Regions from separate parts of the Nocardioides sp. WG-D5 genome, predicted to be linked through region 2. Evidence: riboswitches for the same ligand, from Rfam matches in the RefSeq annotation. Region 2 holds a riboswitch; the other holds the start of a gene.

Region 1 (4,411 bases), 760 kb from region 2:
GGGACCCGCTCGAGCTGGCCGAGGGCGGCCAGGACGGAGGGCAGCATCGCCTTGGCGGTGCGCTTGTAGCCCATCGCGCTGGGGTGGAAGTGGTCGATGGCGAACATCTCGTCGGGGTTCGTGATGAAGAACGGGCCGACGACGTCGGAGAGGGACACGACGTGTGCGCCCCGGGCCAGCGCGGTCTCACGCTGGCCGTCGGCCAGCTGCTTGGCGATCCTGCGCCCGAGCGAGCGCAGCGGCTGCGGCAGCGGCCGCACCGCACCGACGTCCGGGCAGGTTCCGACGACCACCTCGGCGCCGCGCTCGCGCAACGCGTCGATGACCTCACCGAGCACGCGGGTGGAGTCCTTCTGCGGCACCCGGTGGGTGACGTCGTTCCCGCCCACGATGACCACCGCGACGTCGGGCCGGTAGCTCTCCGGCAGCGACTCGAGCTGGGCCGGGACCATCGAGGTCTCGGCCCCGACCACCGCAGCCGTACGCAGCCGCACCGGCCGCTGCAGCGCCTTGGCCGTGCCCTTGGCCAGCCGGGCGCCGAGGGTTCCGCCCCTGGTCTCCGCGCCCAGTCCGGCGGCGATCGAGTCGCCGAGGATCAGGAGCTCAACCGGCGTACCTCCATAGGTCTTCTTGTAGACCTTGTCGGCGTCGATCGCCTCCTCGCCGAGAGGCTTGCCGATCACGTCGCGCGCGTGCGCCGCCTGTCTCTTCAGCAACGTCACGAACCCGGCACCGGCCGCCGCCCCGACCACGCCGATCGCGCCGGCGACTCCGGCGGTGGCGGCGACCATACCGAGCCACCTGGCCTCTTCACTCGTCTTCGCGCTGCTCACATCCCTTATCTGTAGCGCACGAGTGTGAACGCGAAGCCAACCTACGCCTGGGAGAGCCCGGCTTCCTCGAAGGCGTCGTAGTTGGGGGCGATGGTGGCGCGGGGGCCGACGATGCCGCTGACCGCGTCGAGGGTCTTGAGGCCGTGGCCGGTGTTGATGATCACCGTCTCCAGACTCGGGTCGAGCGCGCCGGTCTCGACGAGCTTCTTGGTGACCGCGAGGGTGGTGCCACCGGCGGTCTCGGTGAAGATGCCCTCGGTGCGGGCCAGGAGCACGATCGCCGCGCGGATCTCGTCGTCGGTGACCTCCTCGACCGCGCCGCCCGAGGAGCGGGTGGCGTCGAGGACGTAGATGCCGTCGGCCGGGTTGCCGATGGCCAGCGACTTGGCGATGGTGTCGGGCTTGACCGGGCGGATCGCGTCGACGCCGGCCTTGAACGCGGTCGCGACCGGGTTGCAGCCGGTCGCCTGGGCACCGAAGATCCGGTAGGGCTTCTCCTCGACCAGACCGAGCTTGATCAGCTCCTTGAAGGCCTTGTCGACCTTGGTCAGCTGGGATCCGGAGGCCACCGGGATGACGATCTGGTCGGGCAGGCGCCAGCCGAGCTGCTCGGCGATCTCGAAGCCGAGGGTCTTGGAGCCCTCGGCGTAGAAGGGACGTACGTTGACGTTCACGAACGCCCAGCCGTCCTCTTCCGCGGCGATCTCCTGGGCGAGCTTGTTGACGTCGTCGTAGTTGCCGTCGACGGCGATCAGGTTGTCGGTGAAGACGGCCGAGTTGACCTGCTTGGGCTGCTCGAGGTTGCTGGGGATGAAGACCGCGGTGGGGATCCCGGCACGGGCACCGGCAGCAGCAACGGCGTTGGCCAGGTTGCCGGTCGAGGGGCAGGCGAAGACCTTGGCGTCGAGCTCGCGGGCGGCGCTCAGCGCGCAGGCGACCACGCGGTCCTTGAACGAGTTGGTCGGGTTGGTCGAGTCGTCCTTCACCCAGATCTTCTCGACGCCGAGCTCACGCGCGAGGTTCTTCGCGTCCAGGAGCCGGGTGAAGCCGGGCTCGGTGTTGGGGCTCTGCTCGATGTCGTCGGGCACCGGCAGCAGCGCCTTGTAGCGCCAGATGTTGCGGGGTCCGGCCTCGATCTCCTCGCGGGTCACGGCCGGGAAGTCATAGGCCACCTCCAGTGGCCCGAAACACTCCGGACAGGCGTAGTGCGGACCGAGGTCGATCTGGTTGCCGCACTCCCGGCACGACAGCGCCGAGGCGTTGCCGAAAGCACCCTCGCGCAGGCCCTTCGTCTCCGTGGTCGCAGCGCTCATGAGAAACCTCCTCCTCATCTTCCCCGATCACGTCTCTCGCGCCGGGCCGGAATTAGCACCTGCTCCGCGCCCTGCCCGTGGTCGGGAGGAGGCTCGCGGTCGGTTGCCGGGACTTCACTGGGCCGTTCCCTCAGTCCCTCTCGATGAGCAGTAGCGATCGTACGGCAGGTATCCGGCGCCCCACACACTCGGGTTCCACTCCGCGGACCATCCGTCCGCTATCTGGACAAGCGGGCTCAGCGCGGACTACATGCGAGCTGCCCGCTCGATGCACGAGGCATCGAGCGGGCAGCATCCGGAACGATCCGGTCAGGCAGCGGCCACCGTGCTCTGCGCGGTGGTGTCTCCCTCGGCGGGCGCCAAGGCGCCGCGTACGACATCCCTGACATCGCTCACCAGGTTGATCTTCAGCGCCTGCTTCACGTCCTCCGGCACCTCGTCCAGGTCGGGCTCGTTGCGCTGGGGCACGAAGACCTCGGTCAGACCGGCCCGCTGGGCGGCGAGCAGCTTCTGCTTGAGGCCACCGATGGGCAGCACCCGGCCGGAGAGGGAGACCTCACCGGTCATGCCGACCTCGCTGCGCACCGGGCGACCGGTCGCGAGCGAAGTGAGCGCGGTGACCATCGTGATACCGGCGCTCGGGCCGTCCTTGGGCACCGCACCCGCGGGAACGTGGACGTGCAGCGTACGGTCGAGCACGGCCGGGTCGACGCCCAGCTCCGCGGCGTGCGAGCGGACGAAGGAGAGCGCGATCTGCGCGGACTCCTTCATCACGTCGCCGAGCTGACCGGTGATGTTCAGCCCGGTCTGCCCGTCGGACGCCGACGCCTCGATGAAGAGCACATCCCCACCGAGCCCGGTGACGGCGAGTCCGGTGGCGACCCCCGGGACCGACGTACGCTCCGCCGACTCCGGCGTGAACCGGGGCCGTCCGACGAGGTCCTTGAGGTTGTCCAGGTCGACCTCGACGTGCTCCGTGCCGGTGGCCAGCTTCGTCGCCGCCTTGCGCAGCGCCTTGGCGATGAGCCGCTCGAGCTGGCGTACGCCCGCCTCGCGGGTGTAGTTCGCGGCCAGCTCACGCAGCGCCTCGTCGGCGACCGTGACCTCCGCAGGCGTCACCGCGGCACGCTCGAGCTGCCGGGGCAGCAGGAAGTCGCGGGCGATGGCGACCTTGTCGTCCTCGGTGTAGCCGTCGATCGTGACCAGCTCCATCCGGTCCAGCAGCGCGCTCGGGATCTGCTCCACGACGTTGGCCGTGGCGATGAAGAGCACGTCGGAGAGGTCCAGGTCGAGCTCGAGGTAGTGGTCGCGGAAGGTGTGGTTCTGCGCCGGGTCGAGCACCTCCAGCAGCGCGGCCGCGGGGTCACCTCGGTAGTCGGAGCCGACCTTGTCGACCTCGTCGAGAAGCACGACCGGGTTCATCGAGCCGGCCTCCTTGATGGCCCGTACGATCCGGCCCGGAAGCGCGCCGACGTAGGTGCGCCGGTGACCGCGGATCTCGGCCTCGTCGCGGACACCACCCAGCGCGACCCGGACGAACTTCCGTCCGAGCGAGCGCGCCACCGACTCACCGAGCGAGGTCTTGCCGACTCCCGGAGGACCCGCCAGCAGCACCACGGCACCCGAGCCGCGGCCGCCGATGACCTGCAGGCCACGCTCGGCCCGCCGGGCCCTGACCGCCAGGTACTCGACGATGCGGTCCTTGACCTCCTCGAGGCCGTGGTGGTCGGCGTCGAGCACCTCACGAGCGGCGGTCACGTCGGTGGAGTCCTCGGTGACCACGCCCCAGGGCAGCTCCAGGACCGTGTCGAGCCAGGTGCGGATCCACGCGGTCTCCGGGTTCTGCTCGGAGCCACGCTCGAGCTTGTCGACCTCGCGCAGCGCGGCCTCGCGTACGGCCTCGGGGAGGTCGGCGGCCTCGACGCGGGCCCGGTAGTCCTCGGAGCCCTCGGGCTCGCCCTCACCGAGCTCCTTGCGGATCGCGGCGAGCTGCTGGCGCAGCAGGAACTCCCGCTGCGTCTTCTCCATGCCCTCGCGGACGTCCTCGGCGATCTTGTCGCTGACCTCGGACTCGGCGATGTGGTCCTTGGCCCAGGCGATCACCTTCTCGAGCCGCTCCTCGACGTCCGGCGTCTCGAGCAGCTCGCGCTTGGCCTCGTCGTCGAGGTAGGGCGCGTAGCCGGCGGTGTCGGCGATCTCGGACGGCTCGGTGAGCCGGTTGACCTGGTCGATGACCGGCCAGGCCTCACGGCGCTGCAGCACCGC
Region 2 (4,411 bases):
GATCTTGCCGACCGGCGAGGCGATGTCGTTCAGGCCGGCGTAGGCGGCCTCGATGCCGACGCTGCGCAGGCCGCGCAGCACCCACTCGTCGAGGAAGGCGTAGGACTCCTGGAAGGACATGCCGGCGACGAGCGTGTCGGGCACGGCCAGGCTGTAGGTGATCGTGTTGCCGGGCTCGATGAACATCGCGCCGCCACCGGAGATGCGGCGTACGACCTCGATGTCATGACGCTCGGCGGCGGCCGAGTCGACCTCGTTGGAGAGCGACTGGTAGCTGCCGATCACGACCGCGCTGCTGGCCCAGTCCCAGAACCTCAGGTTGGGGGCGCGGCGGCCCTCGGCGACCTGGCGGACGATGACCTCGTCGAGGGCCATCTGCATCGTCGGCGACAGCGGCCCCGTCTCGACGATCTCGAGGTCGAGGTCGTCCCAGGTCGTGGCTCGGCCGAGCGCGCGCAGCACCGTCAGGGCGATGTCGCGGGTGCCGAAGCCGACCAGCTCGGCGTCACGCGCGGCCGCGTCCAGAGAGGCCGTCAGCCGGTCGAGGGACGCGTCGGCCGGCTGTCCCTCCAGCGCCGCGGTCAGCCACCCCAGCGCCTCGTCGGGTTCCAGGAAGAAGTCGCCCGAGAGGACGACGTCGATGATCGTGTCAGCGGAGACCGTCGCGTCGACGACGACGAGCTTGCCGCCGCGTACCTTCCGCTCGCCATGCACTCGTTCACTCACAGTTCCTCAACACCGTGAGCGCCTGGATTCATCCCCGCGCTACACCGCCGCGCCGCACGATCCGGCGGTGTCGGCGAGGCGGGTGAGACCGACCGGTCCGACCAACGGCCGCGGGTCCTCGGCGAGCGTCCAGGCGCCGTCGACCAGGACGTAGTCGCCCCGGACGTCACCGTCGAGAAGAGCACGTACGCCGGCCACCAGCCGGTCCACGTCGCCGACCGAGGTCCCGATGCCGATGCTGGCGCGGACCGCGCCGCCGGTGAGCCCGAGGCGCTTGAGCAGCGGCTGGGCGCAGAAGCGGCCGTCGCGTACGCCCAGGCCGTGCTCGGCGGAGAGGTAGGCCGCGACCCGGCCGGGCTCGATGCCGTCGACGGTGAACGTGACCACGCCGACCGGCTCGTCGGAGTCCGGCCACAGGCGGAGGATCTCGACACCCTCCACCTCGGACAGGCCGGCCACGAGGCGCCCCCTCAGCGACGCCTCGTGGCGGTCCAGCTCGGCGGCCGAGAGGCCGCCGAGAGTCGTGCACGCCGCGGCCAGCGCCGCCGCTCCGATGACGTTGGGCGAGCCGCCCTCGTGACGTGCGGGGGCGGGCTGCCAGGTGGTCTCCCCGACCTCCACGTCGTCGACCGCCCCTCCCCCGGCGAGGTAGGGGGTGCCGACGTCGAGCCAGTCGCGGCGCCCGACGAGGGCTCCGGCGCCGTAGGGGGCGTAGAGCTTGTGGCCGGAGAAGACGACGTAGTCGGCGCCGGTCGCGGCCAGCGAGAAGTGGCGGTGGGCGAGCAGTTGGGCGCCGTCGACGAGGACCCGGGCACCGTGGACATGGGCCAGGGTGACGATCTCGCCGATCGGCAGCGCCTCGCCGGTGACGTTGGAGGCACCGGTGACGGCCACCAGGGCGTAGTTGCCGCGGGCCAGCTCGCCGGCGAGCGCGTCGATGGTGCCGGCGAGGGTGTCCCGGCCGGTGACGGCGGTGACGCCCGCCTCGACCCGGTGCCACGGGAGCAGGTTGGCGTGGTGCTCGATGTCGAGGACGAGCACCCGCCCGGGTACGCAGCCGGCCAGCAGGTTCACCGCGTCGGTGGTGTTGCGGGTGATGACGGTGACGTCGTCCTCACGGGCTCCGACGTAGGCGCCGATGGTCGCGCGCGACTCCTCGTAGAGGGCGGTCGAGACCTGGGACAGGTAGCCGGCGCCACGGTGCACCGAGGCGTACCAGGGCAGGACCTCGGCCACCCGGTCGGCCACGGCCTGCAGGGCCGGCGCCGACGCGGCGACATCGAGGTTGGCGTACGTCGCGGTCGACCCGTTAAGCAGCGGGACCTGGGTCTTCGAGCCGACGAGCGGGAGCAGGGACATGGGGGCACCCTTCGGGGGTCATGGCTCCCCCAGGGCCGCGCGAGGGCTGCCCGGGCGAAGCACGCGCTTGCCCGCGCCACCTCGGCGAGGGCCTGGTCGTCACCCGGAGCACCCCACCGCGTGGGAGGGTTGCCCGCCAGCAAGCCGGGGCTTCGCGCTGGCAGTCGTGACCTTCGGCGAAGATGCTGCCCGAGACGGGGCGCGCCCACCAACTCGTCATCTCGATACGTGGGCACGTATCTCAGATCACGGACGCCCCTCCCAGGGATTGCCGTTGCCGTTGCCATTGCCCTCACAGGCGCCGAAGAACTCCGCGATCGGGTCGCACTCCTCGCCGTCGTCCTCCTCCGGAGGTGGTGGCGGCGGCGCGATCAGCTGCTTCTCGTGGCCGGGCTCGGGGTCCTGGCCATCGACGTAGACCGGCTCAGGGAAGTTCTCGACCTCCTTGCCCTCCATGGCCTTCGCCATGATGGCGGCCCAGGTCTCGGTGGGATAGTCGGCGCCGAAGTAGGACGGCATCCAGCCACCGTCGAGCTTCCCCTCGCCGTTGCCGCGCGAGTAGCGCACGGCGGTCGCGATCTGTGGCGTGAACCCGACGAACCAGGACGAGCAGACGTACTGCTCGCTGGTGCAGGTGCCGGTGCCGGTCTTGCCGGCCACCGGACGGCCGATGCTCTGGGCCTTCTGGCCCGAGCCGCTCTGCACCACGCCCTGCATCGCGTACGTCACGTCGGCGGCGACGTCCTCGGAGATCGCGTGCCGGGCGTTCTTGCGGCCGTTCCAGCTGTAGAGGACGTTGCCGGCGCGGTCGCGGACCTTCTTCACCACGTGCACGTCGTGGCGGTAGCCGCCGTTGGCGATCGTGGCGTAGGCGTTGGCCATGTTGATCGGGCTGACGTTGGCGCCGCCCAGCGCGATCCGGTCGTCCTGGTCGGTGAGGTAGCCGGACGTGCTCGGGATGCCGGGATACCTCGGGTCGGCCTTCTCCGGCGTCAGCCCCGCGTCGAGCGCGGTCTGGTAGACGGCCTTGCGCCCCTCCTCGGCCCCACCCATCGACTCGGTCATGTCGATGTAGGCCGTGTTGACCGACTGCTCCAGCGCCTTGAGCATGGTGATGTACTGGCCGTAGTCCATGCCGTCGGCGACGCCGGCCTGCTCGCCCTCGTTGACGACCTGCGAGCCGGTGTAGGTGGTGAACGGCGAGTCGCCCGCCCAGGTCGACTCCAGCGAGTAGCCCTTCGCGATCGCCGCAGCGGTGGCGAAGACCTTCATCGTCGACCCCGCGTGGCCGCCGGTCGCGGCCCAGTTGTGCTGGCTGTCGAGGTAGTCCTGGCCACCGTAGAAGCCGAGCAGCGCACCGGAGGCGACGTCGACCGAGGCGGTCGCCACGTGCAGGGCGTTCTTCTGCTCCGGATCGTTCTTGACGTACGCCTTGCGGTTCTTCGGCTTCACGGTCTTGGCCGCGGTGGCCGACGCCTTCATCACCTTCGGCGAGAGCGTCGCAGTGATCCGCAGGCCACCGCTGTCGATCTTCTCCTCGGTGAACAGCGGCTTGCCATCGGCACCCTTCAGGCCGAGCAGCTCGGCCTTGATCATGGTGAGCGCGTGGCCGCGTTGGCCGCCGAGCCGGCTCGGCACCGTCTTCGCGGGGAACTTCGGCAGCGCGTCCTTCACCTTGTCGGCCTCGGCCTGCTTCAGGTAGCCGAGGTCGACCATGCCGGAGAGGACGTACTGGTAGCGGCCGAGCAGCTTCTCCTTGCCGCGGAAGGTGCTGCTGGCCGGGTCGAAACCGGCCGGATTGTTGAGGATCGCCGCGAGCGCCGCGGTCTCCTGGAGAGACAGGTCCTTGGTCGGCTTCGCGAAGTAGGCCTTCGCGGCGGCCTCGATGCCGTAGGCGCCGCGGTTGAAGTAGATCGTGTTGAGGTAGTCGGTGAGGATCTGGTCCTTGCTCTTCTGCCGGGTGAGCTTCAGGGCGATGACCGCTTCCTTCAGCTTGCGGGAGTAGGACCGCTCGGAGTTGAGGTAGTAGTTCTTGACGTACTGCTGGGTGATCGTGGACGCACCCCCGGCAGTGCCCTCGGTGGTGTTGGAGAACGCCGCGCGCACGATGCCCTTCACGTCGACGCCGCTGTTCTCGTAGAAGGTGCGGTCCTCGGCGGCGACGACGGCGTGCTTGACCATCTCCGGGATCTCGTCGGCGTCCAGCTTGATCCGGTTCTGGTCGCCCTCCTGGTAGCGGCCGAGCTCGGTCTTGCCGTTGCTGTAGTAGACGAACGAGGTCTCGACCTCGAACTCGGCGTTGGGGTCCGGCACCGTGATCCCGTTG

Evidence for each region. A riboswitch is a leader RNA that binds a small molecule or an ion and turns the genes downstream of it on or off. The one in region 2 is predicted to bind S-adenosylmethionine.
Region 1: linked by a shared signal. The riboswitch ahead of thrC (threonine synthase) and the one ahead of ACWZJV_RS06495 (aminotransferase class V-fold PLP-dependent enzyme) in region 2 are both predicted to bind S-adenosylmethionine.

What each region holds. Positions count from the first base shown of each region.
Region 1 is NZ_CM132928.1:2,086,283-2,090,693, forward strand. It holds gene ACWZJV_RS10165 (SGNH/GDSL hydrolase family protein) at 1-833, opposite strand, end outside; gene thrC (threonine synthase) at 875-2,146, opposite strand; SAM riboswitch class I at 2,158-2,296, opposite strand; gene lon (endopeptidase La) at 2,456-4,411, opposite strand, start outside.
Region 2 is NZ_CM132928.1:1,322,229-1,326,639, forward strand. It holds gene ACWZJV_RS06490 (lipoate--protein ligase family protein) at 1-726, opposite strand, end outside; gene ACWZJV_RS06495 (aminotransferase class V-fold PLP-dependent enzyme) at 766-2,085, opposite strand; SAM riboswitch class IV at 2,144-2,257, opposite strand; gene ACWZJV_RS06500 (transglycosylase domain-containing protein) at 2,332-4,411, opposite strand, start outside.